DNA from 3 places in the Micromonospora sp. NPDC048986 genome. Region 3 is predicted to be linked to each of the others. Evidence: predicted binding sites of a transcription regulator. Region 3 holds the regulator's gene; each other region holds the start of a gene.

Region 1 (2,264 bases), on a different contig from region 3:
CATGCCCCCGGCCGGCCCGACCTCCGGCCCCGCCGGTCCGGCGTCCGGCTGGGGGCCGGGCATGCCCCCGGCCGGCCCGACCTCCGGCCCCGCCGGTCCGGCGTCCGGCTGGGATCCCGCGCAGGGTGCCTGGGGTGCGGCCCCGCCACCGCAGGGCTGGGCGTTCCCGCCCACCGGGGGCTACCCGCCCGGGTCGGGTCCCTACGGCGGGCAGCCGGGGTACCCGGGGCCGCCGGTCGGCTGGTACCCGCCGGGTTACGGGTTCGACCCGAACGACGCACTGGTCACGCCGCCCGGTGCCGGTGTCGAGGGCTGGTTCAACCGGTGCGGCGGAGCGCTGCGGCGGGGCTGGCGGCAGTTGGTGCCGATCATGTTGCTCACCCAGGTGCTGCCGGCGGCGGTGCTCTCGGTGGTCTCCCTCGGGCTGGACCCGTCGGCGAAGTGGGCCGCCCAGGCCGAATCGACGTCGGCACCCACCCTGCCGGACAATTTCGCCGTCGAACTGCTGAGTCTCCTGGTCCTGCTGGTCGGCGGCAGCCTGGTGGTCGGGTTGGTGCAGTCTGTCGGGTGGGCCGCCGGCACCTGGGTGATCACCAAGCAGGCGGCTGGTCAGCCGGCCAGCCTGGAGTCTGCGCTGCGCTACGGCCTGCGTCGGGCGCTCGGGCTGTGGGGCTGGACCCTGTTGGTCAGTCTGCTCATCGGCGTCGGTGTCTGTTTCTGTCTGCTGCCGGGCATCTACCTTGCCTTCGCGCTGAGCATGGCCGGCCCGGTCTATCTCTTCGAACGGCACAACCCGATCGGTCGATCGTTCCGGATGTTCCACGACCGACTCGGCCTGCTGCTCGGACGGGTGGCCCTGGTGGCCGTGGCGGTGATCGTCGGCACCCTGATCCCCGGTGCCCTGGAAGGGTTCGGCACCTCCACGCTCGGAACGGATCCGTTCTCCTCGGCAGGTACCGCCGCCGTGGCGGTGGTGGTGATCGGGATCACCGCCGTGCTGGCCCTGCCGGCCCACCTCGCGCAGATGATCGGTCTGCTGGTGACGTACGCCGAGCAGCGTGCCCATGAGGGGCCGGTGAACACCGCTGGACTGGCCGCGGAACTCGGCTGAGCGGCGGCATCGTGCTTGCACTCGGCAGGTGAGAGTGCTAAACAAGTCATTGGCACTCGCATACCGTGAGTGCCAATGGTCGGGACGGTGGGGCCAGGTTGCACCGGCGTGGAGACGCCGGGGCGGCACATGGCCGGTCGTCGCGGGCTATCCGGCCCGGCCGAAGGACGTCGTCGTCGCCAGGTGGCGACGTCCCAAGGTGCGTACACCAGGCGGCCCATCCGGGGCACACATCTCGGGTGGCCCGTGAGTGTCCAGGAGGACAACGCCGTATGGCCAAGATGATCGCGTTCGACGAAGAGGCGCGCCGCGGCCTCGAGCGGGGCATGAACCAGCTCGCCGACGCCGTAAAGGTGACCCTCGGCCCCAAGGGCCGCAACGTCGTGCTCGAGAAGAAGTGGGGTGCCCCCACCATCACCAACGATGGTGTGAGCATCGCCAAGGAGATCGAGCTCGAGGACCCGTACGAGAAGATCGGCGCTGAGCTGGTCAAGGAGGTCGCCAAGAAGACCGACGACGTTGCCGGTGACGGCACGACGACGGCGACCGTCCTGGCCCAGGCCCTGGTTCGCGAGGGCCTGCGCAACGTGGCCGCTGGCGCCAACCCGATGGCCCTGAAGCGGGGCATCGAGGCTGCTGTCGCGAGCGTCTCGGAGGAGCTGTCCAAGCTCGCCAAGGACGTCGAGACCAAGGAGCAGATCGCCTCCACCGCCTCCATCTCCGCTGGCGACAGCACCGTCGGCGAGATCATCGCCGAGGCGATGGACAAGGTCGGCAAGGAAGGCGTCATCACCGTCGAGGAGAGCAACACCTTCGGGCTGGAGCTGGAGCTCACCGAGGGTATGCGCTTCGACAAGGGCTACATCTCGGCCTACTTCATGACCGACCCGGAGCGTATGGAGGCCGTCTTCGACGACCCGTACATCCTGATCGCCAACAGCAAGATCTCGTCGGTGAAGGACCTGCTTCCGATCCTGGAGAAGGTCATGCAGTCGGGCAAGCCGCTGCTGATCATCGCCGAGGACCTGGAGGGCGAGGCCCTCGCCACCCTGGTGGTCAACAAGGTCCGTGGCACCTTCAAGTCGGTCGCCGTCAAGGCGCCGGGCTTCGGTGACCGCCGCAAGGCCATGCTGACCGACATCGCCATCCTCGC
Region 2 (2,264 bases), on a different contig from region 3:
TCGCCGAGGGTGGCGTCCAGTTCGGTGGCCAGTTCGGCGACGAGGTGCGCGCGCACCACCGCCGGGTCCGGGTCGTACAGGTAACGACGCGGCGGCCCGACCGGTGCCTCGGCGGCACCCGAGCCGGTGAGCTGGTGACGGTGGGCCTCAGCGCCGCGCTGGCGGTAGAGGGTGGCGCGACGCGGCACCTCCGCCAGCTCACCGCACCAGAGCGCGGCCTCGACCAGGTCGCCGTCCACGCCGACCCACTCGGCCTCCGCGCCGGCCGGAATGAGCGCGTGGTCCACGCCCGGCGCGACCTTCACCACTGTGCGCGGCACCCGATCGGCCAGCCCGGTGACGAAGTCCCACGGCGGCGAGTAGGCGCGCGGGTCGAAGATCCGACGTCCGGTGCCGGTCGTGCGGCGGGCCGGATCGCAGAAGACGCCGTCGACCCCTGACACGTCGAACCTGGTCGCGTCGCCGCACTCGACGCTGAACAGCTCGGCCAGGCCGGCCGCCTCGGCGTTGGCGGCGGCCATCGCCGCGGTCACCGGGTCGGCCTCCACCCCGTACACCCTGATGCCGGCGCGGGCGGCGGCCAGCGCGTCGGCCCCGAGCCCGCACCCGAGGTCGGCCAGGGTGCGCACGCCGGCCGCGTACAGCCGGGCCGCCCGACTGTCGGCGACCACCCGGCGGGTGGCCTGCTCCAGGCCGGGACGGGTGAGGAACATCCCAGCGGCGGCCGGGCCGAACTTGCCCACCGCCCGGTGCCGCAGCTCGGCCTGGGTCAGTGCCGCCGCGGCCAACGTCGGCGGCACCCCGGCCGCGCGCAGCGCCGACGCCGCGACCAGTGGATCACCGCCGGCCAGGTCGGCCGCCGCCGTGAGCGCGGCCGACCCCTCAGGGGTACGCAGCGCCGCCAGCTGATCGAGATCCACCCGGCCATTGTCCCGGCCGACAGGGAAATCCTGGTTGTCGGGGCGCGACGCGCTGGCACTCTCCTTGACGGAGTGCTAGCCACGGAATAACCTGCGATTAGCACTCTCACCCTGAGGGTGCCAGCTTCCGGGTCTCGCGACCCGGGCGCGCACGCCAGGCGGACCGGCACCCGCGACGACGGCACCGCCCGGTGGCATGAGGCAGATTGACGCTGGTCAGCCCCGCTGGCCAGCAACGAAACCAGTACCCCAGGAGGGTATGCCCGTGACTACCGCGACCAAGGTTGCGATCAAGCCGCTCGAGGACCGCATCGTGGTCCAGGCGAATGAGGCTGAGACCACCACGGCGTCGGGCATCGTGATCCCCGACACCGCCAAGGAGAAGCCGCAGGAGGGCACTGTCCTCGCTGTGGGCCCGGGGCGCGTCGACGACAACGGCAACCGGGTTCCGGTTGACGTGCAGGTCGGCGACACCGTCCTCTACTCGAAGTACGGCGGCACCGAGGTCAAGTACGCCGGCGAGGAGTACCTGGTGCTCTCCGCCCGCGACGTCCTCGCGGTCATCGAGAAGTAAGCAACCGATCAGTGCCACTGCCCCGGTCCGGCTCGCCGGGCCGGGGCAATGGCGCTTCGAAGGGACATTAATGGCGAAGATCCTGAGCTTCTCGGACGACGCCCGGCACCTGCTGGAGCACGGTGTCAACGCCCTCGCGGACGCGGTCAAGGTCACCCTCGGCCCGCGCGGGCGCAACGTCGTCCTGGACAAGAAATTCGGTGCGCCGACGATCACCAACGATGGTGTGACCATCGCCAAGGAGATCGAGCTCACCAACCCGTACGAGAACCTTGGCGCGCAGCTGGTCAAGGAGGTGGCGACCAAGACCAACGACGTCGCCGGCGACGGGACCACCACCGCGACCGTGCTGGCCCAGGCGATGGTTCGCGAGGGTCTGCGCAACGTGACCGCCGGGACCAACCCGGCCGGCCTCAAGCGGGGCATCGACGCGGCGGCCACCAAGGTCTCCGAGGCGCTGCTCGGCCGTGCCGCCGAGGTCACCAGCAAGGAGTCGATCGCGAACGTGGCGACGATCTCCGCGCAGGACTCCACCATCGGCGACCTCATCGCCGAGGCGATGGAGCGGGTCGGCCGCGACGGTGTCATCACCGTCGAGGAAGGCTCGATGCTCACCACCGAACTGGACGTGACCGAGGGTCTCCAGTTCGACAAGGGCTTCATCTCGCCGAACTTCGTCACCGACCTGGAGAGCCAGGAGTCCGTCCTTGAGGACGCGTACATCCTGGTCACCACCCAGAAGATCTCGGCGATCGAGGAGCTGCTGCCGC
Region 3 (2,264 bases):
GCGTGCGCCCGGACGGTCGGCGACTGCTGACCCCGGGCCAGGTAGGCGATGAGCGGGGCGACGAAGCCCAGCGGACCGAAGCTGACCAGTGCGCCGAGGGCGCCGCCGAAGTGAGCGACCAGCGCCCAGGTCTTGTCCTCGTTGTTGGCGTAGCCGCCGCCGGGGCCGCCGTAGGCCCCACCGGCCGGATAGCCGCCGGGTGGTGGGTAGCCCCCGGGTGGGGGGTAGCCGCCTGCCGGAGGGTAGCCGCCTGACGGCGGTTGGTCACCGGTGGGCGGCGGATAGCCACCGGCCGGGGGATAGCCGGCCGGGCCGGGTGCCCCGGACAGTGGTGCGGTGGGTGGCTCGGCCGACGGAGACGGGCCTGGGGAGGTGGGCTCCGGCGGGAAGTTGCCGGGGTCGCCCGACCCGGGAGGGCGAGGAGGTTCAGTCATGGATGTCACGGTAGGTGCCCGTGGCAACGCCGCACCAGAGCGACATCGCCCGGCAGTGCGGGCCGATCGGCTCAACGCCGGTGGCGTGGGCCGCACCGACGGGTGGCCGTTGATCATCGCGTCGGCGGGCCCGCCGACGTAGACTGGCACTCGTTACAGTCGAGTGCCAGGACGGCCCGGCCGGCCCAGAGCGTCGGCGGCCGACGTGCGACAGGAGGTGCGGAGGATGGGTCTCGACGACCGCAAACTCGCAGTGCTCCGCGCCATCGTCGAAGACTACGTCTCCACCCAGGAGCCGGTCGGCAGCAAGGCGCTGGTCGAGCGGCACCAGCTCGGGGTCTCCCCGGCCACGGTCCGCAACGACATGGCCGTGCTGGAGGAGGAGGGCTACATCCGGCAGCCGCACACCAGTGCCGGCCGGGTGCCCACCGACCGCGGCTACCGCCTCTTCGTCGACAGGCTCTCCCGGGTCAAGCCGCTCAGCCCGGCCGAGCGCCGGGCCATCGAGCGGTTCCTGGTCGGCGCTGTCGACCTCGACGACGTGGTGCACCGCACGGTGCGGCTGCTCGCCCAACTGACCCGGCAGGTCGCCGTCGTTCAGTACCCGAGCCTGGCCCGCTCCTCGGTGCGTCACCTGGAGCTGGTGCCGATCTCCACCACCCGGCTGATGCTCGTCATGATCGCCGACACCGGGCGGGTGGAACAGCGACTCGTGGAACTGCCCGGGCCGGTGCCCGCCGACGACGTCACCGACCTGCGTCGACTGATCAACGAGAAGCTCGCCAACGCCCGGCTGTCCGAGACGCCGCCGCTGGTGCAGGCGCTTGTCGAGGAAGCGCCGACCGGGCTGCGTCCGACCATGACCACGCTCGCCACCGTCCTGCTGGAGACGCTCGTCGAACGGCACGAGGAACGGATCGCGCTCGCCGGCACCGCGAACCTCACCCGCGGCGGCCTGCTCGACTTCCAGGGCTCCCTGCGGCCGATCCTCGAAGCTCTGGAGGAGGAGGTCGTGCTACTCAAGCTCATCGGTGAGACCGAGCCGAGCACGACCCGGGTGCTGATCGGCGACGAGAACGAGTTCGACAACCTGCGCGCCGCCTCGGTGGTCAGCACCGGGTACGGCCCGGGCACCACCATCGTGGGTGGCCTGGGGGTGCTGGGGCCCACCCGGATGGACTACCCCGGCAACATCGCCACGGTGCGCGCCGTGGCACGCTACGTGGGCGAGTTGCTGGCCCAGAACTGATTGGTCAGGGCCGATGCGGCCGGCTGCGGCCGCCGACCGGCGCAACGCGAGACGAACATGAGGACACGGAACGCAGTGGCCAGGGACTACTACGGCATTCTCGGTGTGAGCCGGGAAGCCTCCGATGACGAGATCAAGCGCGCCTACCGCAAGCTGGCACGCCAGTTCCACCCGGACGTCAATCCGGACCCGGAGGCTCAGGAGAAGTTCAAGGACATCAACGCCGCGTACGAGGTGCTCTCGGACGACCGGAAGCGGCAGATCGTCGACCTGGGTGGCGACCCACTCGCCCCGGGTGGCGGCGGCGCTGGCGGCCCGGGTGGCCCCGGAGGCGCCGGCCCGTTCGTCGGTTTCCAGGACATCATGGACGCGTTCTTCGGCGGTGCCGGAGGTGGCGCCCGTGGCCCACGGCCGCGTACCCGCCCGGGGGCCGACGCGATCCTGCGGCTCGAACTCGACCTGCACGAGACGGCCTTCGGTGTGGAGGCCCCGATCACCGTCGACACCGCTGTGCTCTGCACCACCTGCTCCGGTGCCGGCACGGCCGCCGGCACGCACCTGGCGACCTGCGAGGCGTGTGC

The links. The regulator HrcA, encoded in region 3, represses chaperone genes, less so after heat shock. The targets are predictions, from matches to a motif close to GGTTNGCACNCTCNNNNNGAGNGTGCNAACC.
Region 1: groL (chaperonin GroEL) is a predicted target of HrcA. The motif match lies at 1,159-1,189, and genes of this name have one in related genera.
Region 2: groES (co-chaperone GroES) is a predicted target of HrcA. The motif match lies at 1,016-1,046, and genes of this name have one in related genera.

The regions. Positions count from the first base shown of each region.
Region 1 is NZ_JBEZFJ010000007.1:330,611-332,874, reverse strand. It holds gene AB0B94_RS17290 (hypothetical protein) at 1-1,111, shown strand, start outside; gene groL (chaperonin GroEL) at 1,384-2,264, shown strand, end outside.
Region 2 is NZ_JBEZFJ010000007.1:3,254-5,517, reverse strand. It holds gene AB0B94_RS15670 (methyltransferase domain-containing protein) at 1-920, opposite strand, end outside; gene groES (co-chaperone GroES) at 1,180-1,494, shown strand; gene groL (chaperonin GroEL) at 1,565-2,264, shown strand, end outside.
Region 3 is NZ_JBEZFJ010000008.1:71,122-73,385, forward strand. It holds gene AB0B94_RS17730 (DUF4870 domain-containing protein) at 1-434, opposite strand, end outside; gene AB0B94_RS17735 (hypothetical protein) at 433-576, shown strand; gene hrcA (heat-inducible transcriptional repressor HrcA) at 661-1,683, shown strand; gene dnaJ (molecular chaperone DnaJ) at 1,759-2,264, shown strand, end outside.